2 regions of the Stenotrophomonas sp. TWI1149 genome follow, and region 2 is predicted to be linked to the other one. Evidence: riboswitches for the same ligand, from Rfam matches in the RefSeq annotation. Region 2 holds a riboswitch; the other holds the start of a gene.
What was found. A riboswitch is a leader RNA that binds a small molecule or an ion and turns the genes downstream of it on or off. The one in region 2 is predicted to bind thiamine pyrophosphate.

Region 1: another riboswitch for thiamine pyrophosphate. It lies ahead of ABE424_RS04630 (TonB-dependent siderophore receptor); the one in region 2 lies ahead of thiC (phosphomethylpyrimidine synthase ThiC).

The regions. Positions count from the first base shown of each region.
Region 1 covers NZ_JBDJLB010000003.1:153,222-168,189, reverse strand. Annotated here, with positions in the region: gene ABE424_RS04690 (Orn/Lys/Arg decarboxylase N-terminal domain-containing protein) at 1-198, shown strand, start outside; gene ABE424_RS04685 (cation diffusion facilitator family transporter) at 227-1,129, shown strand; gene ABE424_RS04680 (RidA family protein) at 1,246-1,677, shown strand; gene ABE424_RS04675 (ParD-like family protein) at 1,754-1,966, shown strand; gene map (type I methionyl aminopeptidase) at 1,963-2,730, shown strand; gene ABE424_RS04665 (LytTR family DNA-binding domain-containing protein) at 2,735-3,511, opposite strand; gene ABE424_RS04660 (histidine kinase) at 3,508-4,644, opposite strand; gene ABE424_RS04655 (hypothetical protein) at 4,829-5,206, shown strand; gene ABE424_RS04650 (LysR family transcriptional regulator) at 5,236-6,153, opposite strand; gene ABE424_RS04645 (RidA family protein) at 6,293-6,682, shown strand; gene ABE424_RS04640 (hypothetical protein) at 6,755-8,953, shown strand; gene ABE424_RS04635 (phosphotransferase) at 9,056-10,186, shown strand; TPP riboswitch at 10,226-10,321, shown strand; gene ABE424_RS04630 (TonB-dependent siderophore receptor) at 10,389-12,554, shown strand; gene pnuC (nicotinamide riboside transporter PnuC) at 12,551-13,147, shown strand; gene ABE424_RS04620 (TonB-dependent receptor) at 13,196-14,968, opposite strand, start outside.
Region 2 covers NZ_JBDJLB010000005.1:44,432-59,399, reverse strand. Annotated here, with positions in the region: gene leuD (3-isopropylmalate dehydratase small subunit) at 1-32, opposite strand, end outside; gene leuC (3-isopropylmalate dehydratase large subunit) at 32-1,453, opposite strand; gene ABE424_RS07260 (2-isopropylmalate synthase) at 1,493-3,040, opposite strand; gene ABE424_RS07255 (threonine dehydratase) at 3,043-4,140, opposite strand; gene ABE424_RS07250 (ACT domain-containing protein) at 4,255-4,509, opposite strand; gene ilvG (acetolactate synthase 2 catalytic subunit) at 4,493-6,226, opposite strand; gene ilvC (ketol-acid reductoisomerase) at 6,267-7,241, opposite strand; gene ggt (gamma-glutamyltransferase) at 7,896-9,617, shown strand; gene ABE424_RS07230 (BCCT family transporter) at 10,334-11,902, opposite strand; TPP riboswitch at 12,196-12,297, shown strand; gene thiC (phosphomethylpyrimidine synthase ThiC) at 12,439-14,316, shown strand; gene ABE424_RS07220 (ion channel) at 14,414-14,968, shown strand, end outside.

The sequences.
Region 1 (14,968 bases), on a different contig from region 2:
GTGCCATACCCGCCGGGCATCCCGACCATCATGCCGGGCGAGCGCTTCGGTGCCAGCGATGAGCCGATCATCCAGTCGCTGCGGATCGCCCGTGAGCAGAACGCGCGCTTCCCGGGCTTCGAGTCGGATGTGCACGGGCTTATCATCGACACCGACGGCGATGCGCCGCGCTACAAGGTGGAGGTGCTGAAGGTCTGACGCCCGCGCGGAGGACCCTCGGCCAGCGATGGATACAGCACGCGAGCAGCGGGTCCTCACGTTTTCCATCGGAGTGACGATGGCGGTCAGCGCCGTCGGCTTCATCGGGGGCCTGCTGGTGGGATCGCAGGCCATCCTGTTCGACGGCGTCTACAGCCTGGTGGACGTGGCGCTGACCCTGGTGGCGTTGTCGGTGCTGCGGCTGGTGGCGCGGGAAGAAAGCCCGCGCTTCCAGTATGGGTACTGGCATCTGGAGCCGATGGTGGAGGCCCTCGGCGGGGCGATCCTGTCGCTGGCCTGCATCTATGCATTGGCCAACTCGGTGATCGGGCTGACCACCGGCGGGCACGAGGTCAAGGCCGGGCCTGCGCTGCTGTGGGCGGCCCTGCTGTGCGTGAGCAACCTGGCCATGGCGGCGTTCGTGCGCATCCGCGCGATGCAGTTGCATTCGGCTCTGCTGTGGCTGGACGTGCGCGCCTGGCTGCTCAGTGGACTGATGAGCCTGGCCGTGGTGCTGGCCTTCGCGATCGCCTTGCTGCTGCGCGGCGGCGAGCACGCCCACTGGATTCCCTATCTGGATCCGCTGGTGCTGGCCGCGATCAGCGTCGCGGTGCTGCCGGTACCGCTTCGCAGCGCCTGGAAAGCCATGCGCGAAGTGCTGCAGGTGGCGCCGGATACGCTGGATGCGCGCGTGCAGGCGGTGATGAAGGACTTCGTTGCCGAGCACGGCTATCTGGCTTTCACCAGCCACGTGGCCAAGATGGGCCGCATGCGGTTCGTGGAAATCCACATCCTGACCCATCCGGAGACAGTGATCGGCACCATCGGCAACGTGGACGCGATGCGCGATGAGATCGCCGAGCGCTTGGACGCGCGCGGCAGCGAGTTCTGGCTGACCATCGATTTCACGGCCGATCCGGCCTGGACCTGATTCGGCGCGCAAGCGGTGCGACCATGACTGCACCGCAGCGTTGCAATGCCCTGCGTTGACCTCAACCGGGGTTGAGGCCGGAGACTGCGCACTTACTCCCTGACCAAGCCTCCCCCATGTTGACCGATGCCCCTGTTGCGCCTGCCGGCCTGTTTGGTTTCATCAATCCGTCCGGGCTGTACGACCCGACCGCGAACGGCTATTCCCACGTTGCCGTGGTGCGCCTGCCGGCCCGCGTGATCCACATCGCCGGGCAGGGCGGGGAGACCGCCGATGGCGCATTGTCGCCGCGCTTCGAGGCGCAGGTCGCCCAGGCGCTGGACAACCTGAACCTGGCGCTGGCCTCCGCCGGGGCGACCCTGGCCGACGTGGCCAAGCTGACCGTGCTGGTGGTGGATCACGATCAGGACCGGCTCGCCATCCTGTCGGATCAGATCGGCCGCCGCTGGCCGCTGGGCCGTGCGCCGACCTGCACGCTGATCCCGGTGCCGCGGCTGGCGTTGGACGGCATGCTGTTCGAGATCGAGGCGACGGCGTACACCGGCTGAGCGATCCGGGGCGGGCCTTTCCATCTGATATACGAAACATATATGATGTGTATATCAATATTCAGAGGGCTCGCCCATGGGCATCGTCAACATCGACGACGAACTGCACGACAACCTGCGCCGCGCCAGCGGCGTCTCGGGCCGCTCGATCAATGCCCAGGCGGGGTTCTGGATCAAGATCGGCATGCTGTGCGAGATGAATCCGGGTATGAGTTATCAGGAGATCGTCAGCCGTGAACTGCGTGCCGCCGGGGTCGAGCCGGGCGCGTTGCGGGTGGCCGAAGCATGATCAAGACCCCTGAAGAACAAGCGCTGATGCGCGCATCGGGGCGTCTGCTGGCACAGGTGTTCCAAGCGCTGGACGAGCTGTCGCTGGAGGGCATGAGCACGCTGCAGGTGAACGACTGGGTCGAGCGCTTCATCGTCGATCAACTGCACGCCCGCCCGGCAAGCAAAGGCCAGTATGGCTTTGCCTACGTGCTCAATTCCTCCATCGACAATGTGGTCTGCCACGGGGTGCCCTCAGCGGATGTGATCCTGCGCAGCGGCAGCATCGTCAACCTGGACATCACCCTGGAGAAGGGCGGTTACATCGCCGATTCCAGCAAGACCTATCTGGTCGGCGAGGTGGACTACGCGGCCAAGCGGCTGGTACGGGTCACCCGCGAGGCGATGTGGAAGGGGATCGGCGTGGTGCGCCCGGGTGCGACGCTGGGCGACATCGGGTTTGCGATCCAGCAGCATGCCAAGGTGCATGGCTACAGCGTGGTCCGCGAATTCTGCGGCCATGGCATCGGCCAGGAGATGCACGAGGAACCGCAGGTGCTGCATTACGGGCGCCGCGGCGACGGGCTGGAGCTGGAAGAGGGTATGACCTTCACCATCGAGCCGATGATCAACCAGGGCCGTGCGACCATCGACATGAGTGATGACGGCTGGACCGTGACCACCCGTGACGGGAAGCTGTCGGCGCAGGCCGAGCACACGGTGCTGGTGACCGCCGACGGGGTGGAGGTGTTGACCCTGCGCGCGGGCGAGCGGATGCCGGATTGACCCGTCATTCGCTGCGCGTGGACACCAGCTTGAGGAACGCCTCGTTCTGATACCGGCTCATGCGCAGCTGCTGGCCGGTGTCCATGGTCACCACGTGGTGGCCGTTGAACCACGGATGGATCGCCTTGACCCGGCGCACGTTGACGATCGCCGAGCGATGCACGCGCGCGAAGTGCCGCGGGTCCAGACGCGCGGCGAGGGTGGTCATGGTCTCGCGCAGTTCGTGCATGCGGTCGACCAGGTGGATCTCGACCGTGTTGCGTGCCGCCTTGATCCAGACGATGTCCTCCACCGCCACCAGCACCACATGCTCATCGACGCGCACCGGGATGCGCTGCAGGTAGTCGTCCCGCTGGCGCAGGGCATCCAGCGCCTGCAGGATCTGCGCCGATGCCTGCGTGCCCATCGCGCTTGACGCCGTCACCCGGGCTTTCGCCCGCTCAAGCGTGGCGGCAAAGCGCTCGCGGCTGAACGGCTTGACCAGGTAGTCCACCGCATTGGCCTCGAAGGCCTTCACTGCGTACTGCTCGTACGCGGTGACGAACACGGTGGCCGGCATCCGCGCCGCGCCGATGGTGGCGACCACGTCCATGCCATTGATCGCCGGCATCTGGATGTCCAGGAACACCAGGTCCGGTGAGTGGCTGCGGATCGCGCCGACCGCCGAGATGCCATCGCCGCATTCGCCGACGATCTCGATCCCGGGATCATCGCGCAGCAACCGCACGATCGCGTGCCGCGCGATCGGCTCATCATCGACCACCAGCACGGTCAGGCTCATGCCGGTGCGATCCCCGGCGTTGTCCCCGGGGTGAATTCGGGTGCCTCGTCGGCACCGTCCAGTTCACGGAACGGCACGCGGATGCGGCAGGCCACGCCCTCTGGCCAGAGCATGTCCAGCCGGACATCGGCGGCATCGCCGTACAGTTCCTTCAGGCGCAGGCGTGTGTTGTTCATGCCGATGCCGTGCCCGGCCGATGCGGTCGGTTCGGCCGAGAGGGTGCTGTTGCGGTTGCGCACTTCGATGCACAGCGTGTCGCCATCGCGGCGCGCCTCGATCTCGAGGGTGTCGCTGCCCACGCGCTGGCCGATGCCATGGCGCAGCGCGTTCTCCACCAGCGGCTGCAGGATCAGGCTGGGTACCGCGCAGTCCAGCGTGTCCGGCGCGATATACGTGCGGGTGGTCAGCCGATCCTTGAAGCGGGTGCGCTGGATGCCCAGGTACAGCTCGATCAGGTCCAGTTCCTGGCGCAGGCGGATTTCCTGGCCGTCGTAGTCTTCCAGGAACGCGCGCAGCAGTTCGCTCAGGCGCAGCAGCATGTCTTCGGCCGAGACTTTGTCCTCGTCGAGCAGGGTAATGATCGCGTGCAGGGTGTTGAACAGGAAGTGCGGCTGCAGCTGGGATTTCAGCGAGAGCAGGCGCGACTGCGCCAGTTCGGTGGCCAACTGGCTCGCCTCCAGTTCACGGCGGGCTTTCTCGGCGTGGAAATGGATGGCCTGCTGGATCGCGAACAGGGTCCAGTAGGTCAGCAGCCCGATGGCGAAGTGCTGCTCCAGGAAGTAGCCCAGCTGCTCGAAGAAACCGCTGGGCTCGAACAGGGTGGAGACGATCGCGCCCACCACCATGGCGATGAACGTCATGCAGAAGCTGGCCACCACCTGCGTGCCGAGCCCGTGGAGGCGCCCGCTGCCGCGCACCGGAAAGCGCTCGGCGAGACGGAAGACCGTGGGTGCCAGGGCTGCCCAGGTGTACCACTGGATCAGCGACCAGCGCAGGAGATCCCAGAGGGGTTGTTGGCTGTTCGGCAGGCCGGCGTTGATCGAGGTCTGCAGGGCGAACACCACCGCCACCGCCGTCCAGAGGGCGAGGTAGCGGGACAGGCGGATCCGGGTGCTGCCGAGGCGGATGTACATGGTCGATTCCGGGCCAGGCGTCTCTGGCAAAGCTCATCTTAGGCAGGCGGCGGGAGCGCGGGAAGCGCCATGACGGCCCATTACGATTGGCCTGGTCGTAGCGACGATTCGTCCCGGATCGGTTGGCGGCGAGGGCGCGCGGGCGCGTGATGCAGGGGTTCATCACCCGCCTGGAGACGCTGCCATGACCTTGATCCGCCCCTTCCTGATCGTTTCGCTGATGCTCGCCGGTACCGCGCACGGTGCGGAGGCACGCTACCTCGGCCTGCTCAACCGGGCCCATGACAGTGTCGTGGCCCTGGACGTCGCGCCTGCCGGGACCGAGGCCTTCGTTCCGCGGTCGATCGATGCCCTGCCGGGTGGTGGTGCCGGCACTACGGTCCGGTTGGCCGACGAAGGGTGCAGGTTCGACCTTCGCGTGGCGTTCCGCAACGGCCGGCGCGTGATCTACCGGGATGTGGATGTGTGCAGGGGCGATACGCTGGTCATCGCGCCGCTGAAGAAAACATCCGATGATCGCGCGGTTGCGCTGGAGCCACAGCGTGCATCCCGTAGCCGATAACCGTGGCGTGCAGCCAGTGCGTCCCGCGCTTACGGACGCGCACGTGGCATGCGCTGCTCCACCAGGGCCGTGATCCAGTCGATGAAGACGCGCAGCTTGGCGCTGACATGCCGGTTCGGGGGGAACGCAAGGTGCAGCGGCATCGCATCGATGCGCCACTCCGGGAACAGCCGGACCAGCTCGCCGGTGGCCACATGCGGGGCGGCCATGTAGTCGGGGAGCCAAAGCGCGCCCAGGCCCGCCACGCCCGCGGCGAGATAAGCATTGCCATCATCGACCGCGAGCAGGTGGTGCCCCTTCACCGTGACCTGTTCGTCGCCGCGCTGGAGGGTGTAGGGCAGCACCGTGCCACTGCGCGAGCGCAGGTAGCCGACCACGCGATGCGGGGCCTGCTCCAGGTCCTGCGGATGCGCGGGGATGCCCGCCTGCTGCAGGTAGGCGGGCGAGGCGTGGATGCCGGCCTGCAGATCGCCGATATGGCGCGCGACCAGCGATTGATCCGTGATCTGTCCGCCGCGGATCACGCAGTCCACGTTCTCGTCGATCAGGTCCACGTGGCGATCGCTGACGCCCAGATCGAGCTGGATCTCCGGATAGCGGGCAAGGAAGTCGGGCAGGGCGGGCACCAGCACCAGCCGCGCGAAGGGGGCGGGCACGTCCACCCGCAGACGCCCGCGCGGCGCCGCTGCCGCTGTGGACAGGCTGGTTTCAGCGTCGTCGATGTCGGCCAGCAGCCGGATCACCCGCGCGTAGTAGGCCGCACCATCGGCGGTGACGTTCACCTGCCGGGTGGTGCGGTTCAACAGCCGTACCCGCAGCCGGGCCTCCAGGTGCTGCACCAGCTGCGTGACCGTGGTTCGGCTCATGTGCAGCGTGTCGGCGGCCTTGGTGAAGCTGCCGGTTTCCACCACCCGGGCGAAGGCCTGCATTGCGTCGAACCGGTCCATCTGCATTCCACGGGGGCTGATTGTTTGGATTCTACAAACAATCCTGGCGGGCAGGCCGCGTTTATCCCGCGCTCCTGCGGGTCTACCGTGGCGTTTCATTCTTGACGGGCCGTTCGTCGGCCCAGGGCAGAGGTTGATCATGGCAACACGTGACGTCGTTTTCCCGCCGGGCCGCCAGGCCCTGTACGAGCGCAACCGCTATTCGCCGGCCGTGCGCTCCAACGGCTTCCTGTTCGTGTCCGGCCAGGTCGGCAGCCGCGAGGATGGCTCGCCCGAACCCGACCTCGAGGCGCAGGTGCGGCGCGCGTTCGAGAACCTCAACGCCGTGCTCGGCGCGGCGGGCTGCACGTTCGAGGACGTGGTCGACGTCACCGTGTTCCTGGTCAACCCCGAGCAGATCTTCGAGCGCGTGTGGGCCATCGTGCCGGACTACTGGGGCGAGGCGCCGTATCCGACGCTGACCGGGATCGGGGTGACCTGGCTGTACGGATTCGACGTTGAAATCAAGGTGATTGCGAAGCTGCCGTAGCACACCTTCACGCGGTGACGGCCGCACGTTGTCGATAGTGGGCTGTCATCCTGCTTCCTGTTGCGGATCCACATGCCCCTGATTCCCGAGCGCGTCCAGCGCTGGCCCCGGCCGTGGCGCGTGGCGTTGCTCTCCTTGCTGGCGCTGTACGTGCTGTACCTGCTGGCAGGCAACGTATTCCTCAATACGCCGCTGTTCGATGCGGTCACCAACCGCAAACCTGAAAAATTCACGATGCAGACCGGGCCGGCGCTGACCCTGATGCCGGGCCAGGCCGTGGTCTGGAACATCCGCATGCGTGGCCAGGCCAACCGCACGCAGTATGTGTTCCGCGCCGATCGGGCCAGTGCGTGGATCGACCTGCCGGCGCTGTTCCGCAAGGAAGTGCGCATTCCGCGGATTGACGCGACGGGGGTGGAAGCCGAGGTCGAGCGCGTCGAAAACGCCATCCCGCCACCGCCGCGCGGCGACCGCGGCTGGACCCTGCGCTTCGATGCCATCCACAGCGACACCATCCGCAGCGGCCGTTTCGGCACGCTGCTGGTGGTCGGCCAGGGCCACGGCACGGTCGGTTTCCTCAAGCAGCTCAAGGGCGGCCCTTCGGAGCTGTTCGATTCCACGGCAGGCTTCGACGATGCCCAGGTCAGCTTCGACGGGGTCAACGTCCTGGACGATGCGCATATCGCCGCGCGCTTCCACTTCCCGCGCCACTATCGTGACGACGCGCCGGGGCTGCAGAAACTCGGCATCACCTGGGCACAGCTGCAGATCGACGCCCGCAGCCAGGGCCTGCGCATCGACACCGGCGGCCCGCACGTCAAGGTTGGCAGCGCGGTCTCCAATGCGCGGCTCACGGCGGATGTGACCCTGGAAGACGGTGCGCTGCGACCCGGCAGCCGTCTGGTCTGGCGTCTGCCGCTGCATGCCGGCGTGCACGCCGACGACCGTGGCCTGCTGTCCCTGCAGCTGGACGTGGCGCAGGACATGCGGGTGCAGGCGCGGCTGCCGCGCGACCCGGAGACGGGCAGCGAGATCAACGCCGATGTCCGCGTGACCGGCCGGAAGATACCGTTCCAGGCGCCGGCCGAGCTGCTGCCGCGACTGTCCGGCAGGGTGCAGGGCGCGTGGCAGTTCCAGTCGCTGAACTGGATCAGCGACCTGTTCGTGAAAAAGCCCTGGTTCCATCTGGACGGCGGTGGCCTGCTGAAGGCCGACGTGCTGCTGGCCGAGGGTGAGTTGGCACCGGGCAGCAAGGTGGATATTCCGCAGGTGGCGGCCGTGGCCGAAGTGGCCGGCGTCCGCATGCGTGGCGATGCCCAGGCACAGGGCCGGATTGTCGAAGGCACGCCGGCGCAGGCCGAGCTGAAGGTGCAGATTCCGCGGTTCCAGGCCGCGCCGACCAACGCGCCCAAAGCGCTGTTGTTCGATGGGCGCGAGCTCGCGCTCACCCTGCAGGGGGACGCGCGCCTGAAGCAGTTGAGTGACGGCATGCGCGCGCAGTTGCGCTTCACCGATGCCCGCGTGCCGGACCTGACGGCCTACAACCGGTATCTCGGCAACGACAACGTGCGCCTGCTCGGCGGCACGGGATTGCTCAGCGGGGATGTGTCGCTGGATGCGTCCGGCCGGGTCGGCAAGGGCAGGGCCGATCTGCGCGGCACCGGCGCCCGTCTGAGCGTGGCCGGCATCGCGATGCGCGGCGATGCCCAGCTGCAGGCGCGCCTGCAGCGAGCGGATTTCGACAGCCGCCAGTTCGACCTCGGTGGCACCACGGTGGACCTGCGCAACATCCACGTGGGCGATGAGAAGAGCGATGGACGCTGGTGGGGCAAGGTCGCGATCCGCAGCGGCCACATCGATGCGGCCGCGCCGTTCCAGGTCGATGGGCTGGCCGACCTGCGCCTGCGCGATGCCGGGCCCCTGCTCGGCGTGTTCGCCCAGCGCAGTGAATACCCGCGCTGGGTGCTCGGCATGCTGGACTCGGGCGAAGTGCAGGCCAGCGGCCAGCTGCGCTGGCGCAGTGGCGAGCTGATCGTGGAGGACCTGCAGGCCGAGAACGAGCGGTTGTCCCTGCAGGCGCGGTTGGATCTGAGTCACGCCAAACGCCGGGGTGATCTCTATCTGCGCTGGGGCGTGCTCGGGGCCGGCATCGAGCTGCAGGGCGAGCAGCGCAAGTGGCACCTGGCCGGGGCCCGCGACTGGTATGCGGGGCAGCCGCGGTTGCTGCCGGCCAAGCCGGCCGCAGCGAAGCAGGGCAACGGCACGCCCTGACCGACGGCCGCTGCTCCCCCTTGCCGGGCCCGGCTTGGTATCCTCGCCGCGCCCACTGTCTGGTGACAGCGTGCTTTCTCGCCGTCATCGACCCGTTATCCCATGAGCAACAGCACCCACCGCGTCCAAGGCCTCAACAACGATGAGGTGGCGGCCGATTGGCCCGCCATCACTGATCGCGAGATCGCCTGGCTGCGCGGGCGCTTCGCCCAGCTGGACGGGGAGTGCCAGCTGATCTGGCACAGCCCGCGGCCGCTGTCCGCCGCCGCCATCGTGGAAAGCCGGGGCGGCAGGGTGTTCGTCAAGCGCCACCACGGCAGCGTCCGCACGACCGTGGGACTGGCCGAGGAGCATCGCTTCCTGCAGCACCTGGCCGGGCACGGCGTGCCCGTGGTCGAGGTGCTGCGTGACCGCGACGGTGCAACCGCGGTCGAGCACGAGGGGTGGACCTATGAGCTGCATAGCGTGGGCCGTGGCCACGACCTGTACCGCGACACGCCGTCCTGGACGCTGCTGACCGATGCCGCGCAGGCACGCGAGGCGGGACGGATGCTGGCGACGCTGCATCGCGCGTCGGCCAGCTACCGCGCACCCCAGCGCAGCACGCACCTGCTGGTCGCGCGCGACGATCTGATCCGCGCCGCCGATCCCGTCGCCGCCCTCCAGGCCGGTCTCGCTGATCGCCCCGGCCTGGCGGCCTATCTGGCACGGCAGGACTGGCAGGCCGATCTGCAGCGTTCGGTGCTGCCGTGGCATGCGGGGCTGGCCGCCCGGCTGCAGGCCGAACCGCGCCTGTGGGCGCACAACGACTGGCATGTCTCCAACCTGCTGTGGCGCCCGCACGGCGATACGTCCGTGGTCGCGACCGTGCTCGATGTCGGCCTGGCCTCACCGACCAGTGCCTTGTTCGATCTGGCCACGGCCATCGAACGCAATGCCATCGCCTGGCTGGCGCTGGAGCAGGAGGCCGTGCGCGTGGATATCGCACTGGCGCTGCTCGCGGGCTATCGCGAGATCGTGCCGCTGTCGGCCGAGCGCGTGCACCTGCTGGCAGATCTGCTGCCGGTCGTGCAGCTGGATTTCGCGCTCTCGGAGGTGGAGTACTTCGAAGGTGTGACCCACTCGCCGGCCAATGCGGACGTGGCGTACCACACCTTCCTGCTGGGGCATGCTGACTGGTTCAGCACCGCCGCAGGCCAGGGCCTGCTGAAGGCGCTGCACGCCGCCGCCTGAGGGCAGGCTCGCAAATCCGTACGGTTTGTAGTGAAATAGTCGCAGAAGCGGGGGTGCCTGGCGAAACCAGGCTGAGAGAGTCCCTTGGAACCTGATCCGGTTTGCACCGGCGTAGGGAGCTTTGAGCAGCAGGCATACCGCCGTGATGGGTCGGTGCGCGTGCGCGCCTTCGCTTCGTCTCCCCTCGCTGATGACGAATCGAATGAACCGCTGCTTCCGCCCCACGCTGTTGTCCGCCGCCCTCTGCGCCGCGCTGCCTCTCCATGCCAACGAACCCGCGGATGCGCCCGAGCGCTCGCCGACCGAACTGGCTGCGGTGCGCGTGCAGGCACATCAGCCGGCGGTCACCGCCACGCAGACCAGCAGCTTCGGCGCCGGTGACTGGAAGAGCACCCCGGCCTCGGTGAACGTGCTGGACCGCGACCTGCTGGACAGCCGCCAGGTCCGTACGCTGTCCGAGCTGGCCAGCAATGATGCCTCGCTGGGCGACAGCTACGCCCCGGTCGGCTACTACCAGAACATCGCGATCCGCGGCTTCCCGCTGGATACCGGCACCGGCTACCGCTTCAATGGGCTGGCCATCACCGGCGAGCAGCGCCTGGCACTGGAGAACATCCAGTCAGTGGAGATACTCAAGGGCGAGGCGGGTCTCGCCGCAGGCGTCATGGCGCCCGGCGGCATCGTCAATTACGTGGGCAAGCGCCCGGCCGAGGTCCGCAACGTCACCCTCGGCACCGACTCGGAAGGCTCGCGCTATACCGCGGTGGATCTCGGCCATTGGTTGTCGCCGCGTTTCGGCGTGCGCTTCAATGCGGCCTGGGAAGACAGCGATTCCTATATCGACCATGCCGATGGCCGCCGCAATTTCTACTCGCTGGCCACCGACTGGCTGATCGGCGAACGCGGCAAGCTGGAAGTGGATGCCAACTACCAGACCAGCGCGCAGCGCTCGGCCTCGGGCTATCAGCTGCTGGGCGCCACCGAGCTGCCGCGCGGCGTGGACCGCAAGCACATGCTGGGTTATCAAGCCTGGCAGCGGCCGGTCGGGATCGACAGCACCAACCTGACCGCCTTGCACACCTACGATTTCAGCCCGCGCTGGCAGTCGCGCGTGTCGGCCAGCTACAGCCGCTCGGTGATCGACGACAACGTCGCCTTCGCCTATGGCTGCTACTACGCCGCCGGATGTGCCGATGGCAGCGTGCCGGGCAACTACTTCGCGCCCAACGGCGACTACGACATCTACGATTACCGCAGTCCGGACGACACCCGCCGCAACCTGGAGTTCCGTGGCGAGCTGCGGGGTGCGTTCGACACGGGTGCCGTCAGTCACGCACTGAGCATTGGCGCGGATCGTTTCGAGCGCACCGTGGACAAGCGCCGCAACGTCAACGAGTACGTGGGCACCGCCAACATCCACGACGCACAGGTGCCGCAGTTCGTCCCGTCGCCATTGATGCCCGGTGCATCCGCGCGTCGCCTGGACAGCGCGCAGACGGCGGTCTTCGCGCTGGACCGCATGAGCTTGGGCGATTGGCAGTGGCTGGCCGGGGGCCGTTTCGTGCGCCTGGACGAGCGGGCCTACGACAAGCGCGGCACGCCCGAGCGCCACAGCCGCCTGTCGCGCTTCCTGCCGCAGACCGCGCTGGTCTGGAAGGCCACCGATGAGGTCAACGCCTACGTCAGCTACGTGCGCGGCATCTCGCTCGGCCAGGAGGCCCCGTTCTGGACGTCCAACGAAGGCACGTTCCTGCCCGCGGTGCTGTCGCGCCAGGTCGAAGTGGGCGTCAAGTTCGTCCCCGGCGACGCGCTGACCCTCGGCGCGGCACTGTTCCGCACCTCGCAGCCGTTCCAGTACGCCAAGCCGGACGGCAGCGATGCGGGCTACACCTTCGTCGAAGAAGGGCAGCAGACCCACACCGGGCTGGAGCTCACCGCGCAGGGGCAGCTCAGCGAGCGCCTGTCGATGACCGCCAGCGCCAGTTTCCTGCGCGCCCGTGCACGCGATGCCGGCACGCCGGACTATGAGGGCCACCAGCTGATCAACGTGCCGAAGACCCGCGCGACGGTGCACGCGGAGTACCAGCTGCCGTTCGTGGCCGGACTCGGGGTGACCGGTGGCTGGCGCTACGCCGCGTCCAACGTGGCCACGGCCGATGGCCGCGTGAGCGCGCCGGCCTACAGCGTGTTCGATGCCGGCCTGCGCTTCAAGCATCAGGTGGGCGAGCACCCGGTGACCTGGAACCTTTCGGTGGACAATCTGTTCAACCGCTTCTACTGGCGCGATACCGGCAGCAGCTCGGGTGACTACTACCTGTTCCCGGGCGCGCCGCGCCAGGCCCGGTTGTCGGTGACCTTCGCGCTATGAACCCGGCGATCCTGGAATGGTCGGCGGCCGCTGTCAGCATGCTCGGGGTGTGGCTGATGACGCGCCGGGTGCCGTTGGCCTGGCCGGTCGGACTGGTGTCGGTCGCGCTGTACGCGCTGGTGTTCGTGGAGGCCAGGCTGTATTCGGACACGCTGCTGCAGATCGTGTTCGGCGGCTTCCTGGTCTACGGCTGGGTGCGCTGGCGCGGCCAGGTCGAAGACGATGGCAGGGTTGCGATCCTGCCGCTGGCGCGGCGCGCGTTGTGGCGGGACCTGGGCATCGGCGTGGCCTTCGGTATCGCGCTTGGCGCGGCGATGCACTTCTACACCGATGCGGCGCTGCCGTGGCTGGATGCGATGCTGGCGGCACTGAGCCTGGTCGCCCAGTGGTGGCAGGCGCGCCGGCACACGGCGGCGTGGTGGCTGTGGATCCTGGTGGACGTCGTCTACGTCGGCATGTACATGGTCAAGTCACTGCACGTGACCGCCGTGCTGTATCTGGTGTTCGTCGGCCTGGCCGTGATGGGGTTGCGGGCATGGACGGTGGCGCGCAACGACGCGCTGCTTCACAACGTGGAAGGGCGACGCGGATAAGTCCGCGCCGCCCTTCGTCACCTCAGGTCTGCACTCGACCCGGCGCGGTCAGAACCGCGCCGTGGCACCCACGAAGAAGGTGCGGGCACCGCCGTCGTAGTTGTTGCCTTCTTCGATGGTGGAGACATCGCCCAGGTTGAGCACGCCTGCACGGACGGTCAGGTGCTCGTTGACGTCGTAGCCGGTGACCAGGTCCCAGGTGGTGTACGCCTTGGCGAACGTGGCACTGGTGGAGGACACCAGCTGCTCGCCGATGTGCTGCGCGCTCAGGTTGAGCGACCAGGCATCGGTGACCTGCCAGTCCAGCGAGGTATTGGCGGTCAGCTTGGGCACCACCAGCAGGCTGGCGCCGGTGGTGCGGTTCTTCGATTCCAGCATGCGCGTGGCATTGGTGATCCAGTTCAGTCGCTCATGCAGGGGCACGGTGACGCTGGCTTCGACGCCGCGGGTGCGGGCCTTCTGGATGTTCTGCGCAACGGTCCACCAGAATCCGTTGACGAAGCTGGTGGTCTGGCCCGGAATCTCGCGCAGCGGAACCTGCTGGATCTTGTCATCGAAATCGGTCAGGAAGTAGGTGGCCGACGCCGACCAGCCGTTCTTGTCGAAGCCGACGCCCAGCTCGTAGTTGGTGCTGGTTTCCGGTTCCAGGTTCGGATTGCCGGCCATGTAGCAACCGGTGGTGCCATCGGCGCTGACCGAGCGGTTGGTCCAGCCTTCGGCGGTCAGGGCGGTGCAGCCGTTGCCACCGGACTGCGTCGCCGCACCGGCCGTGCCCTGCTTCAGCGTGGGCGCACGGAAGCCCTGCGATACACCGCCGCGCACGGTCCAGTCATCGGACGGGTGCCACACGCCGTAGACGCGCGGGCTCAGGTTGTCGTCGTAGTTGTCGGTGTTGTCCCAGCGCAGGCCCACCGTGAGGATGAAACGCTCGTGCAGGGTGATGTGATCTTCGGCGAACAGCGCCCAGGAATCGGCTTCGCTGACCGGACTGATGCGGCCGGTGCCGGTCCAGGTCACCGGTACGGTGCCGATGGTGTCGCTGTTCTTCAGCTCTTCGCGCTTCCACTGCCCGCCCACGTTCAGGCTCTGCTCGAAGCCCCAATGAAAGCTGCGGGTGAACGCGGTATCGAACACCGTCTCCTTGGAGTGGTTGCCGACGGCGCTGCCCTTGTCTTCGTAATCGTTCTGCACCAGCGTCGTCTTGGACGTGGCGGCATCGCCGTAACGACCATCGTGCATGACCACGTAGCCGGTCTGCACCAGCTTGGACAGGCCCCAGGCACCGACGTCACCGGCGCCACTGTTGCGCTGTTCGCCGCGCGATGCCTCGAAACCCACGGTGTGGTCGTCATTGATGCGCCAGTTGAGCAGCGCGTTGGCGTTCTCGGCCTTGTTGCCAGGCGTCTGTCGACGGCCGGTATCCGATTCGCGGTTGGTGACATTGGCACCGACGCGCAGGCCCAGGTTCTCGGTCAGCGGGCCACTGAACAACGCGCCCATCTGGGTGGTATCACCGCGGGTGGGGGAATCGGGCTTGCTGTAGTTGAAGGTGACCGAGCCACCCCATTCGTCGGCGATCTTGCGGGTGATGATGTTGATCACGCCGCCCATGGCGTCGGAACCGTACAGCGAGGACATCGGCCCGCGCACCACTTCGATGCGCTCGATCATGTCCGGCGAGAGCCAGTTCAGATCCTGCGGGCCCAGGTCATCGCGGTAATTCACGCCGGAGGAATTGCCCTGCCGGCGGCCGTCGATGAGGATCAGCGTGTACTGCTCGGGCAGGCCGCGCAGGCGGATCTTGGACTGCGCGCCGGACAG
Region 2 (14,968 bases):
CTGGTCGAGGTCAGGGTACGGAAGCCGCTCATCAGGCCACCTCCAGCGTGGCATACAGTTCGCGTGGGTCGGCCACGCGGCCGTTCACCGCGGCCCAGGCGGCCGTCATCGGCGAGGCCAGCAGGGTGCGCGAGCCGGGCCCTTGGCGGCCTTCGAAATTGCGGTTGCTGGTGCTGACCGCCAGTTGCCCCGGCGCGACCAGATCGCCGTTCATGGCGATGCACATCGAGCAGCCCGGCTCGCGCCATTCGGCACCGGCCGCGCGCACGACCACATCGATGCCTTCGGCTTCGGCCTGGCGCTTGACGATTTCCGAGCCCGGCACCACCAGCATGCGTACGCTCGGAGCGACGCGGCGGCCCTGCAGCACCTGCGCCACTTCGCGCATGTCGCTCAGGCGGCCGTTGGTGCAGGAGCCGACGAAGACCACATCCACCGGCGTGCCGGCCAGGGTCTGCCCGGCGTGGAAGTGCATGTAGTCCAGTCCCTTCTGCGCGGCAGCGTCGTTGGCCGCCGGAATCGGCTGGTCCACGGCGATGGCGGTGCCGGGGTGGGTGCCCCAGGTCAGGGTCGGGCGGATGTCGGCGGCATCGATGTGGACCTCCACGTCGAAGCGCGCACCGGCATCGCTGCGCAGCCGCGACCACGCGTTGACGGCGGCATCGAAGTCGGCGCCCTTGGGACCACGCGGGGTGGCGGCCACCCAGTCGAAGGTGATCTGGTCGGGGGCGACCATGCCGGCTCGCGCGCCAGCTTCGATGGACATGTTGCACAACGTCATGCGCTGTTCCATGTCCATCGCTTCGATCGCGCTGCCGCGGAACTCCAGCACATGACCGGTGCCACCGTTGACGCCGATCACGCCGATGATGTGCAGCACCACGTCCTTGGCGCCGACGCCCTGGGCCAGCACGCCATCCACGGTGATCGCCATGGTCCTGGCTTTGCGTTGCAGCAGGCACTGGGTGGCCAGCACATGGCCGACCTCGCTGGTGCCGATACCGAAGGCCAGTGCGCCGAACGCCCCATGCGTGGAGGTGTGGCTGTCGCCGCAGACGATGGTCATGCCCGGCTGGGTGAAGCCCTGCTCGGGGGCGATCACGTGCACGATGCCGCGGCTGGCCGACTGCAGGTCGAACAGCTCGATGCCATGTTCCGCGCAGTTGGCGGCCAGCATCGCCACCTGTGCTTCGGAGGCGGCGCTGGCGTAGGGCAGCTTGCCGTCGGCACCGGCCGGCAGGGTCGGGGTGGAGTGGTCCATCGTCGCCTTGGTCCGGTCCGGCCGGCGCGGGGAGAGGCCGCGCTCGCGCAGTTCGGTGAAGGCCTGCGGGGAGGTCACTTCATGGATCAGGTGCAGGTCGATGTACAGCACGGCGGGCGCGCTGTCGGTCTCGGGAACGACGACGTGGGCATCCCACAGTTTGTCGTACAGGGTGCGGGGAGCTGGGGTCATGGACTGGCCTTGCTGCGGTTCGGGGTGCTTCATGGGTGCTCAGGCCGCGGCGGTCGCCGCGGGCTGTTCGGTCGTCGCGTTGCGCTGGCGCAGCAGGCGGTTGGCCACTTCCAGCCACGCCAGCGCGGAGGCTTCGATGATGTCGCGGCTGGTGCCGGTGCCTTCGTACTCCACGCCCTCGTGGCGCACGCTCAGGTTGGCTTCGCCGCGCGCATCGGCGCCGATGCCCACACTGTGCACGTGGTAGCTGTCCAGCATCAACTGCACGCCGGTGGCGGCCGACAGTGCACCGAACAACGCATCCACCGGACCATCGCCCTGCGCCGTCTCGGCGACGCGGTTGCCCTCCGGGTCGGACAGCTCGACCAGCGCATTGGCGCGGCTGCCGACATCGCTGATCGTCATCGAGGCCAGGCGGTAGCCGTTCTGGGTGGCGCTGCCCTGCATCAGGGTCTGCAGGTCGGCATCGGTCACCACGCGCTGCTGCTCGCACAGCGCCTTGAACTGCTCGAAGACCAGCTTCAGTTCTTCCTCTTCCAGCCAGAAGCCCAGCGCACGCAGGCGCTGGTCGACCGCAGCGCGGCCACTGTGGCGGCCCAGCACCATCTGCGAGGACTCCCAGCCCACGTCTTCCGGGCGCATGATTTCGTAGGTGCCACGGTGGCGCAGCATGCCGTGCTGGTGGATGCCCGATTCATGCGCGAAGGCGTTGGCGCCGACGATCGCCTTGTTGCGCTGGACCGGCATGCCGACCAGGCGCTGCAGCAGCTGCGAGGTGCCGACGATGCGCGGCGTATTGATCCGCGTGTCTTCTTCGTAGAAGGCGTTGCGTACCTTCAGCACCATGGCGATCTCTTCCAGCGAGCAGTTGCCCGCGCGCTCGCCGATGCCGTTGATGGTGCATTCGACCTGGCGCGCGCCGCCTTCGATGGCGGCCAGCGAGTTGGCCACGGCCAGGCCCAGATCGTTGTGGCAGTGTGCGCTGAAGATGATGCGGTCGCTGTCCGGCACGCCGGCGATCACGCGCTGGAACATCCCGCGGATCTCTTCCGGCGTGGTGAAGCCCACGGTGTCGGGCAGGTTGATGGTGGTCGCGCCGGCGGCCACGGCCACGCGGGCGACCTCGATCAGGAAGTCCTCCTCGGTGCGGGTGGCGTCTTCTGCGGAAAACTCGACGTCATCCACATAGCCACGGGCCAGGCTGACGTGCCTGTGCACCGATTCCAGCACCTGCTCGCGGCTCATGCGCAGCTTGTGCTCGCGATGCAGCGGGCTGGTCGACAGGAAGACATGCAGGCGCGCGTTCGCCGCGGCCTCCAGCGCCTTGGCCGAGGTTTCGATGTCGGCGGCCAGGCAGCGCGACAGCACGGCCAGGGTCGGGCGGCGCACTTCGCGGGCGATCATCGCCATGGCTTCGCGGTCGGACTGGGAGCTGGCCGGGAAGCCGGTTTCCATGACATCCACGCCCAGTTCGTCCAGTGCGCGGGCCATCACCAGCTTCTGCTGCGGGCTCATGCTGCAGCCGGGCGATTGCTCGCCATCGCGCAGGGTGGTGTCGAAAATTCTAATGCGGGGGGAGTTGGGCATGGTCACCAGGAGGTCTCCTCGACAGCAATGTCGGATGGAATGGCAGAGGTAGGAATCGAAACGGATATCGGGGGTGTCGCGAGCACGGTTGGTAGGGGCGGGCGTGTTCGCTCGCTGGCGCGGCGGCGCGGTTTGCGCGGGGGACGGGGACGGATGTCGGCCAGCAGCTGGGCCAGCACCAGCGCATCGATGTTGCCGCCGGAGACCACGGCGCATTTGCGCTTGCCGGCGACACGGCGGCCGGCAGCCAGCGCCAGCGCACCTGCCCCTTCGGCGATCACGTGTTCTTCCAGCGCCAGCCGCACCAGGGTTTCGCGCAGCTCGGCTTCACGCACGATCACCACGTCGTCCAGCAGCGCGCTGCACAGCCGGCGGGTCAGGAAGCCGGGGATCTTTACCTTGACGCCGTCGGCCAGGGTGGCGACCGGGGCGATCTCGCGTACGTCGCCGCGCATGGCGCGGGCCATCGAATCGACGCCCTCGACCTGCGCACCGACGATGCGCACGCCCTGCGATTTCAGCGCCAGCGCCACGCCGGACGCCAATCCACCGCCGCCGATCGGCACGATCACCACGTCCGGTGCGTGCGGCGCCAGCTCGATGCCCAGGGTGCCCTGGCCGGCGATCACGTCGGGGTCGTCGAAGGCGGACAGGAAGCGGTAACCGTGCTGGTCGGCCAGCGCGCGGGCGAAGGCGTAGGCCTCGTCGTAGCTCTCCCCGTGCTGGCGGACAGTCGCGCCCCAATGCGCCACGCCGGCGATCTTGGTGGCCGGTGCGCCGTGCGGCATCACCGTGATCGCCGGAATGTTCAGGCGGTAGGCGGCCCAGGCCACGCCCTGGGCGTGGTTGCCGGCCGAGGCGCAGATGACCGGGCGGTCATCGCCGCGTTCACGGCCGGCCAGCAGGGCGTTCAGTGCGCCGCGTACCTTGTAGGAGCCGGTGCGCTGCAGGTTCTCCAGCTTCAGCCAGACGCCGAAGCGCTCGGCGTAATGCAGCGGCGTCGGCGGCAGGAAGCGGCGCAGCCGCGCCTGCGCGGCCAGCACATCGGCGACGCTTACGTCGCCTACATCCGGTTCCTGCGGGGTACGGCTAGCCGGCATCACGCACCCGGCCATGGTGATCGTCGCGGAGCGGCGCGCGCTGCCACGGCGCACGCTGCGACGCACGACCGAGAAGACACCTCCGTACCGGCACCGATGCAACGATGCGGGCGTTCATGCGGATACTCCGGGTTCCAGCGCGCTGATGCGCACCGAAACACAGTCGTAGATCTTCTCGATCTGGCGGCGCAGCGTTTCTGGCGGACGCGTGCTGTCCACCACCAGCTGCAGGTGCCAGCGGCCATCATCGGCGGCATTGGGCGCACCGGCGATCGCGCGCGGCGCGAAGCCGCGGCGTTCGGCCATGCCGATCACGCGCAGCAGCGCGCCTTCGGCGGGGGTCAGCACCAGGTCAAGCCGGTATTGCATTGGGGAACTCCTGGGACTGATGGGCGGGGTTGCTTTCCAGCATCGTGCTGTTGGCGTTGTTGGGTGGCACCAGTGGCCACACGTTGGCACGTGCATCGATGGCGACATGCAGCAGCGCCGGGCCGGGCTGGGCCAGCATCGCGGCCAGGCCACCTTCGACATCGTCACGCGCTTCGATGCGCGTGGCCGGAATGCCAAACACCTGGGCCAGCGCGGCGAAGTCCGGGTTGTCGGACAGATCGATCTCGCTGTACCGCTCGGCGAAGAACAGCTCCTGCCACTGGCGGACCATGCCCAGCGAGCTGTTGTCCAGCAGCACGATTTTCACCGGCAGGCGGCAGCGGGCGATGGTGACCAGCTCCTGCACGTTCATCATGAAACTGCCGTCGCCGGAGACCAGCACCACGGTGCGGTCGGGGCAGGCGAACTGCGCGCCCATCGCCGCCGGCAGGCCGAAGCCCATGGTGCCCAGCGCGCCGCTGGTCAGGTGGTTGCGCGGGTGGTTGAAGCGGCAATGCTGGGCGACCCACATCTGATGCTGGCCGACATCGCAGGCGATGATGGCGTCGCTCGGCGCCAGCTCGCTCAGGCGCTTCAGCAGCGCCGGGGCGTAGATGTGCTTGCCCGGTGCGTCGTAGCGGGGGGCGAAGCGTTCACGATGGCCCTGGCAGCGTTGGCGCCACGCATCCTGCGCGGCCGGCACCGTGGCGGCCGCGGTCAGCGCACGCAATGCCGTGCCGACGTTGCCCGGCACCGCGATGTCGGCAGTACGCAGCTTGGAGATCTCGTACGCATCGGCATCGATGTGCACGACGCGCGCGAACGGGGCGAACTCGTTCAACTTGCCGGTGGCGCGGTCATCGAACCGCGCGCCGACCACGACCAGCAGATCGCTTTCCTGCACGGCCATGTTGGCCGCGCGGGTGCCGTGCATGCCCAGCATGCCCAGGTAATGCGGATGCTGCGGCGGCAGCGCGCCCAGCCCACGCAGGGTCAGCACGGTCGGAATACGGGTCGCCTCGACGAAGGCACGGAAGTCCTCCACCGCATCGCCCAGCGCCACCCCACCACCGGCATAGATCACCGGCTTCTCTGCCTCGGCGATCGCGGCGATGGTCTGCGCGATGGCCTCGTCCTGCGGCGCCGGCGGTGCGACCACGGTGGACGGCACGTGGTCGGGCAGATGCGAAGCATCGGCCACCTGCACGTCCTTGGGCAGATCGATCAGCACCGGACCGGGACGGCCCTCACGGGCGATCCGGAACGCATCGGCGACCACCTGCGGCAGGTCTTCGACGCGGCGCACCAGCCAGCTGTGCTTGACGATCGGCAGGGTCAGCCCGAACACGTCCAGTTCCTGGAACGCGTCGGTGCCCAGCAGCGGGGTGGCGACCTGGCCGGTGATGCAGACCATCGGCACCGAATCCAGCATCGCGTCGGCGATGCCGGTGACCAGGTTGGAGGCGCCCGGGCCGGAGGTGGCGACGCAGACGCCGACCCGGCCACTGGCGCGGGCGAAGCCGTTGGCGGCCAGGGCCGCGCCCTGCTCGTGGCGGACCAGGATGTGCTTCAGCCCGGAATCCACCAGGGCGTCATAGAACGGCATGATGGTGCCGCCCGGATAGCCGAACAGCGTATGCACGCCCTCGGCTTCCAGGGCCTGCGTCAACCAGCGTGCGCCGTTGCGGGGCGCGGTGCTGTGGGCGGAGGTATTCATGCGGTGACCTTTACGAAAGCGGGTGGGGGAGCCGCGCGTTTTACGCGGCTTGACTTTGCAACCAGACCATCTTGGCGCGCAGTTCCTTGCCTACCTTCTCGATCGGGTGCTCCAGGTCGGCCTGCTTGAATTTGTTGTAGTTCGGCAGGCCCGCTTCGTACTCCGCTACCCAGTTCTTGGTGAAGGTGCCGTTCTGGATATCGGTCAGCACGTCCTTCATGCGCGCCTTGGTGCCGGCGTCGATCACGCGCGGGCCGCTGACGTAGTCGCCGTACTGCGCGGTCTCGGAGATGAATTCCAGCATGCGGGTGATGCCGCCTTCGTAGAACAGGTCCACGATCAGCTTCAGTTCGTGCAGCACTTCGTAGTACGCGATCTCCGGCTGGTAGCCCGCTTCGACCAGGGTTTCGAAACCGGCCTGCACCAGGGCCGAGGCACCGCCGCACAACACCGCCTGTTCGCCGAACAGATCGGTTTCGGTCTCTTCCTTGAAGGTGGTCTGGATCAGGTTGGCGCGGGCGCCGCCCAGGCCACCGGCGTAGGCCAGGGCGAACTCGGCGGCCTTGCCGCTCTTGTCCTGGTAGACCGCCCAGATGCACGGCACGCCGCGGCCGATCTCGTACTCGCGACGGACCAGCGCGCCCGGGCCCTTCGGCGCGACCAGCACCACGTCCAGATCCTCGCGCGGTTTGATCATGTCGAAATGCACGTTCAGGCCATGCGCGAACAGCAGCACAGCGCCCTGTTTCATGTTCGGCGCGAGCACGTCTTCGTAGAGCTTCTTCTGCACCATGTCCGGGGTCAGCACGGCGACCAGGTCGGCGTCCTTGACCGCTTCGGCCGGGGCTTTGACGGTGAAGCCGTCGGCCTGGGCCTTGACCTCGGTCGGACCGCCCGGGCGCAGCCCGACAACGACATCGAAGCCGGATTCACGCAGATTCAGCGCGTGCGCGCGGCCCTGGCTGCCGTAGCCGACAACAGCGATCTTGATCTGGGGCAGGTCGTTGGTGCTCATGGGGGAGGTCCTTTGGAGGCAAGAAAAAAGAGGGCCGACGGTCAGCGACGCGTCGGCCCATCAGGGGAAGGGGTGGCGCCGGCCTGGCCGCGACCACACGCGAACGCACCCGCCGTGGGGGCGGTGGACATCGGCTGGCTCGAGGTGGGCTGGCGGGTCATGGTGGAAGGCAACTCGGGGGGAGGATGGAAATCGAAGGGTTCTGAAACGAAAAAACCCGCACCTGGTCGGGTGCGGGTTTTGATGGATACCTGGCAGTCTTGCTTACACGCCGGTCCGTCCCGCACCTGTTGGTTGGGTAATAAGTACGAGGACGAGAAGCGAATGGACGGAGGTCGCGCCGTGGTCGGCGTGCTCGGTGGATTCGCGGGTGGCTGTGCGCTGCAACATGAGATCGAGAAAACCACACGTGTTTTGGCGGTGTCAACCCTGGGAACGCAATTTCCATCGGTTTCGCCTGCATCCACCGCAAGGCCGTGCCCTGCAAGGATGGTTGCGGTTGAAAGCGTTCGGGTGAACCGGAATTCAGCATTTTGGCGCGCCGTACTGCGCGGATTCGGGGCCTGGTTTCCTCGGTGCATGACCATGGTGGGATGTCATCCGGAGGCATCTGCCGCCACCATCGGGGGGCTACCACCCATCAGGAACCACCCCGTGTCCTCACGCCTTGCCCGCGGCCTGCTCGCCGCCGCCGTCCTGTGTACGTTGCCCGCCGCCGCCGCGTTCGCCGCCGACCGGATCACCGGCCACACCTTCGCCACCCGCTCGGAGGTGATCGCCCCGCACGCGATGGCCGCCACCTCCCAGCCGCTGGCCACCCAGATCGCGCTGGACGTGATGAAGTCCGGCGGCTCGGCGGTCGATGCCGCGATCGCCGCCAATGCCGCGCTCGGCTTGATGGAGCCGACCGGCAACGGCGTCGGCGGCGACCTGTTCGCGATCGTGTGGGACCCCAGGACGCAGAAACTCTACGGTTACAACGGCTCGGGCCGCTCGCCGAAGTCGCTGACCCTGGCCGAGTTCCAGCGCCGCGGGCTCAAGGAGATCCCGGCCACGGGTCCGCTGCCGGTCTCGGTGCCCGGCGCGGTCGACGGCTGGTTCGCCCTGCACGAACGCTTCGGCCGCAAGCCGATGGCCGACAACCTCGCCCCGGCGATCCGCTACGCCCGCGAAGGCCATCCGGTCGCCGAGGTCATCGCCTACTACTGGGACCGCTCGGTCCCGCGGCTGTCCAGGTATCCCGGCTTCACCGAGCAGTTCACGATCGATGGCCATGCCCCGCGCAAGGGCGAGCTGTGGAAGAACCCGAACCTGGCGCACACCCTCGAGCAGATTGCCCAGGGCGGCCGCGACGCCTTCTACAAGGGTGACATCGCCCGCACCATCGGTACCTACTTCAAGGCCAACGGCGGTTACCTGAGCTACGACGACCTGGCCAGCCATCACGGCGAGTGGGTCGAGCCGGTGAGCAGCAATTACCGCGGCTACGATGTGTGGGAGCTGCCGCCGAACAGCCAGGGCATCGCCGCGCTGCAGATCCTCAACGTGCTGGAAGGCTACGACTTCTCGACGATTCCCTTCGGTTCACCCGAACATGTGCATCTGTTCGTGGAGGCCAAGAAGCTGGCCTTCGCCGACCGCGCGCGCTTCTACACCGACCCGGCCTTCCATCCGGCGCCGGTCGACAGACTGATTTCCAAGGGTTACGCCGCCGAGCGCCGCAAACTGATTTCGATGGACAAGGCCCTGAGCGAAGTGCAGCCGGGCACGCCGAAGCAGCTGAAGGAGGGCGATACGATCTACCTGACGGTCGCCGATGCGGACGGCATGATGGTCTCGCTGATCCAGTCCAATTACCGCGGCATGGGCAGCGGCATGGCGCCCCCGGGCCTGGGCTTCATCCTGCAGGACCGCGGCGAGATGTTCGTGCTGCAGAAGGATCACCCGAATGGGTACGCTCCGGGCAAGCGGCCGTTCCAGACGATCATCCCGGGTTTCGTCACCAAGGAGGGCAAGCCGTGGATGAGCTTCGGGGTGATGGGTGGTGCGATGCAGCCGCAGGGGCATGCGCAGATCGTGATGAACATGGTCGATTTCGGGATGAATCTGCAGGAAGCGGGTGATGCGCCGCGCATCCAGCACGAGGGGTCGACGGAGCCGACCGGGCAGGCGACGGCGATGAGCGACGGGGGCGAGGTGAATCTGGAAACGGGCTTCCCGTATGAGACGGTGCGCGCGCTGATGCGCAAGGGCCACCGGGTGGTGTTCGCGGATGGTCCGTACGGTGGGTATCAGGCGATCCTGCGTGATCCGGAGACCGGGGTGTACTACGGCGCTTCGGAGAGCCGGAAGGATGGGCAGGCGGCGGGGTACTGATTCATCTAGTGCTCCGTAGCGCCGGCCGCTGGTCGGTCGGCAGAAGCGCAGGGCAGTGCGCAGGGCAGTGCGCAGGGCAGAAGCGTAGAGCAGTGCGCAGGGCAGAAGCGTAGAGCAGGGCGCGTTCGGGGGTGCGGGTAGTGGGCCGGCCTGGGTGGGTTTGCGGGACACGCCGTGAATCCATCCATGGAGGCTCATGTCGCCGCATCCATGCGGCTCATGGTCCCGCCAACCCACCCAGGCCGACCCACCCAAAGTGGGTCGGTGCGCATGGCAAAAGCGCACACGGCCGAAGCGGTAGAGCCACGCCATGCGTGGCTGCTCTTCCCAGGCAATGATCCGGCGTAGAGCCACGCCATGCGTGGCTGCTCTTCCCAGGCAATGATCCGACGTAGAGCCACGCCATGCGTGGCTGCTCTTCCCGGACAAATGATCCGACGTAGGGCCACGCCATGCGTGGCTGCTTTGCCTCAACCAGGATCCAAGGCGTCAGATGCACGCTGCTGCGCCGAGCTTCGCCCGGCGGCTCTCCCCGACACCACCTTGAAACCGTGAGCGGGACGGGGCGGGTGGGTTGTCGGGACCATGAGCGCCATGGATGGCGCGACATGAGCCTCCATGGACGGATTCACGGAGTGTCCCGCCAACCCACCCGTCCCGGCCCGCCCACCGATAGCCCGGGAAGCGCGCCGCTCCAAGCGACCAACCCGAACACCCTAAGGCGCCCGAGCCGCCTCATCGCGCGTCTCTTCCTGCGCCGCGATCTCCCGCTCGATCCACTCGTCCATCAACCGCCGCGCACGCTGCGCGCGGCGCCGCTGCAACGCATGCTCCATGTCCAGCACCCGGTACAACGACCACATCACCGCCAGCATCAACAACGCGAACGGCAACGCCGCGATCGTGATCATCCCCTGCAGCGCATTGAGTCCGCCGGCCAACAACAGCACGCCCGCGATCAACGCAATCGCCACGCCCCACACCATCCGGCGCGCCAACGGCGGATCGCCGGCCTCCTCCGTCGACATCGTCGCCAGCACCAGCACCGCCGAATCGGCCGAGGTCACGAAGAAGATCATCAGCAGTACCAGCGCGATCACCGACAACACCGTCGGCATCGGCAGGCTGTCGAACATCGTGAACAACACCGTCTCATAGCCATTGCCCAGCGCCTGCGCCAGGTCCACGTGGCCGAAGATCTGCGACCACAGCGCCGTGCCGCCGAATACCGAGAACCACAGGAAGCCCAGCACGCTCGGTGCGATCACCACGCCCAGCACGAACTCGCGGATGCTGCGCCCTCGCGACACGCGCGCGATGAACGAGCCCACGAACGGCGCCCACGCGATCCACCAGGCCCAGTAGAAGATCGTCCAGTCCGCCACCCAGGTACTGCCCGAGAACGGTGACATCCGCAGGCTCATCGTCACCAGCGAATTGAGGTACGAACCGATCGTCGTGGTGAAGGTGTCGAAGATGAAGCCGGTCGGTCCCAGCACCAGGATCAGCGCCAGCAGCAATGCCGCCAGGCCGAGATTGAAGTTGGACAGCCACTTGATGCCGCGGTGGACACCGCTGGTGGTGGAGGCCATGTACAGCACGAACGCCACCGCGATGATGGTCAGCTGCACCGGCACCGAGGCCTGGATGCCGAACACGCGCTCGAGGCCGGCGGCGATCTGGATCGTGCCGAAGCCCAGCGTCGTTGCCACACCGATCGCCGTGGCGACGACCGCAGCGACGTTGACGACCGTGCCCATCCAGCCACGGTGATGCGCGCCGATGATCGGCTGCAGCAGATCGCTGATCAGCCCGCGGCCATTGCGGTTGAACTGGAACCACGCCATCGCCAGGCCGATCAGGGCATAGATCGCCCACGGATGCAGGCCCCAATGGAAGAACGCATAGCGCATCGATGCGCGTGCCGCCTCCATGCTCTGCGGCGCCAACCCTTCCGGCGGTTTCACGAAGTGCGAGATCGGTTCGGCCGCGCCCCAGAACACCAGGCCGATGCCCATGCCCGCGGCGAACAGCATCGACATCCAGCTCGCATTGGAAAAATCGGGTTCGGCATCTTCGCCGCCGATGCGCAGTGAACCGAAGCGGCCGAAGGCCAGGTACATCAGGAACGACAGGGTGATGAACACCACCAGCAGGTACAACCAGCCGGTGCTGCGGATGATGGTGGACAGGCCGCTCTGGACGACCTCGTTGAAGGGGCCCGGCGCGAGGCCGGCGATCAGCACCAGCAGTGCAACCAGTGCGATGGAAATGCGGAACACCATGAAGGCGTGTCTCCGATCAGTAGGGGCGAGCCGAGGCTTGCAATCTCCAGCGGCACAGCGGCAACGACTGGGGCGGATCAAGCCGGTCGAGGCCGGTCAGTACGGACGTCAATGGCGTCGAGCAGTGCGTGGTACGCGCACGATCCGGGGTTTTTCACCCCGGTATCGCACCGCATACCGCGCCGCAGCATGGTAGTGCATCGGGTGTCGGCGCTTTGTTCACATCAAACCCATACCCGCCAGCGTGCGTCTTCGCCCGTGTGCCCCTCGCGCTTGCCTTTGTGGTCTAATTCGCCCCGAAGCGGGGGTACCGCGGCCCAGTGGCCAAGGTTGAGACAGTCCCTTCGAACCTGATCCGGTTGATACCGGCGTAGGGAAGCTTCGCATCAGCAGATGCATTGCGCCGTAGGGCCACCGCGCCCGGAGACCGCCCGCAATCCGTCCGTCGAGCGCCGCCGTTTCGTCCCTCCCATGCGAGTCCCTCGCATAGAACCGCACAGTCCCTGTGCGGGGATTGAACCTAGGACGATGCCTCGATGAACGCACTGCTCTCCGCCCTGCAGCAACAGGCCCAGCAACTCTCCGAATCGGTCACCCGGCCGATCCCCGGCTCGCACAAGATCCACGTGCAGGGCTCGCGCAGCGATCTGCAGGTGCCGATGCGCGAGATCACGCTGACCCGCACGCCCACCTTGTTCGGCGGCGAAGAGAATGCGCCGGTCACCGTCTACGACACCTCCGGCCCGTATACCGATCCGGCGGTTGCCATCGACCTTTCGGTCGGTCTGCCCGCACTGCGCGCCGCCTGGGTGGCCGAGCGTGGCGATACCGAAGTGCTGGAGGGCCCGAGCTCCGCGTTCGGCCGCTCGCGCGAAACCGATGCCCGGCTCGATGCGGTGCGGTTCCCGTCGCGCCTGCAACCGCGACGCGCGTTGGCCGGCGCCAACGTCACCCAGATGCACTACGCACGCCGCGGCATCATCACGCCGGAGATGGAGTTCGTGGCGATCCGCGAGAACCAGCGCCTGGAGGCGATCCGCGATGCCGCGCTGCTGAAGCAGCACCCCGGCGAGTCCTTCGGCGCCTCGATCCCGAGGATCATCACGCCCGAATTCGTCCGTGACGAGATCGCCCGCGGCCGCGCGGTGCTGCCCAACAACATCAACCACCCGGAAAGCGAGCCGATGATCATCGGCCGCAACTTCCTCACCAAGATCAACGCCAACATCGGCAACAGCGCGGTGTCCTCCGGCATCGCCGAGGAAGTGGAGAAGCTGGTCTGGGCGATCCGCTGGGGCGGCGACACCGTGATGGACCTGTCCACCGGCAAGCACATCCATGAAACGCGCGAATGGATCCTGCGCAACTCGCCGGTGGCGATCGGTACCGTGCCGATCTACCAGGCCCTGGAGAAGGTCGATGGCCGCGCCGAAGAACTGAACTGGGCGATCTTCCGCGACACCCTGATCGAGCAGGCCGAGCAGGGCGTGGATTACTTCACCATCCACGCCGGCGTGCTGCTGCGCTACGTGCCGCTGACCGCCAAGCGCGTGACCGGCATCGTCTCGCGCGGTGGCTCGATCATGGCCAAGTGGTGCCTGGCGCATCACAAGGAGAACTTCCTCTACACGCACTTCGAGGACATCTGCGAGATCATGAAGGCCTACGACGTGACCTTCTCGCTGGGCGACGGGCTGCGCCCGGGCTGCATCGCCGATGCCAACGATGCCGCGCAGTTCGGCGAACTGGAAACCCTGGGCGAGCTGACCAGGATCGCGTGGAAGCATGATGTGCAGACCATGATCGAGGGGCCCGGCCACGTGCCGATGCAGCTGATCAAGGAGAACATGGACAAACAGCTGCGCGAGTGCGGTGAAGCGCCGTTCTACACCCTCGGCCCGCTGACCACGGATATCGCGCCGGGCTACGACCACATCACCAGCGCGATCGGCGCGGCGATGATCGGCTGGTACGGCACCGCCATGCTCTGCTACGTGACGCCGAAGGAACACCTCGGCCTGCCCAACCGCCAGGACGTGCGCGACGGCATCATGGCCTACCGCATTGCCGCGCACGCCTCGGATCTGGCCAAGGGCCATCCCGGCGCGCAGGTGCGCGACAACGCATTGAGCAAGGCGCGTTTCGAGTTCCGCTGGGAGGACCAGTTCCACCTTGGGCTGGATCCGGAGAAGGCCAAGGAATTCCACGACGAGACGCTGCCCAAGGATGCGCACAAGCTCGCCCATTTCTGCTCGATGTGCGGCCCGCACTTCTGCTCGATGAAGATCACCCAGGACGTGCGCGACTATGCGGCGGGGCAGGGGTTGGATACGCACCAGGCGCTGGAAGCCGGCATGGCGGAGAAGTCCGCCCAGTTCCGCGATCTGGGCGCCGAGGTGTATCGCCAGGAGTGAGGCGGCGGCCGGGGCGGTGCGCGCTGCCCCGGCCATCATCCAGCGCCCCAGCGATTCCGGCTAAGCTCGGCGCGACCAGGCAGGGGTGGGGACAACGATGGCGATAGCACGCAGCACCAAATGGTTGGCGATCGCGCGCCGGCACCCCTCGGCGTGGCTGCTGGCGGTGCAGCTGCTGGGCGTGCTGCTGTACCCGGCGATGGACGAGGCCGGCGCAAGCCGCGCGCTGTTCGGTGCGTTCGGGATCGCGGTGCTCGGCCTGGCCCTGTGGGTGGTACGCCGCAGCCCGTTGGGAATGTGGGTGGCGCTGGTGCTGGCGATCCCCTCGGTGGTGTTCTCGATCTCGGGCGCGCTGTTGGGACGCCCGGCGCTGGTCACTACCGCCCAGCTGCTCGAATGCCTGCTGTACTTCTATACCGCCGGCAGCCTGATCGCCTACATGCTGCAGGACCACAAGGTTACCCGTGACGAGCTGTTCGCCGCAGGGGCTACCTTCACGCTGCTGGCCTGGGCATTCGCCTTTGCTTTCGCGGTCTGCCAGCAGTGGTACCCGGGCAGTTTCGTGGCCACCAGCGAGAGCGAACTGCGCACCTGGATGGAGTTGCTTTATCTGAGCTTCAGCTTGCTGTCCGGCGTCGGACTGAGCGACGTG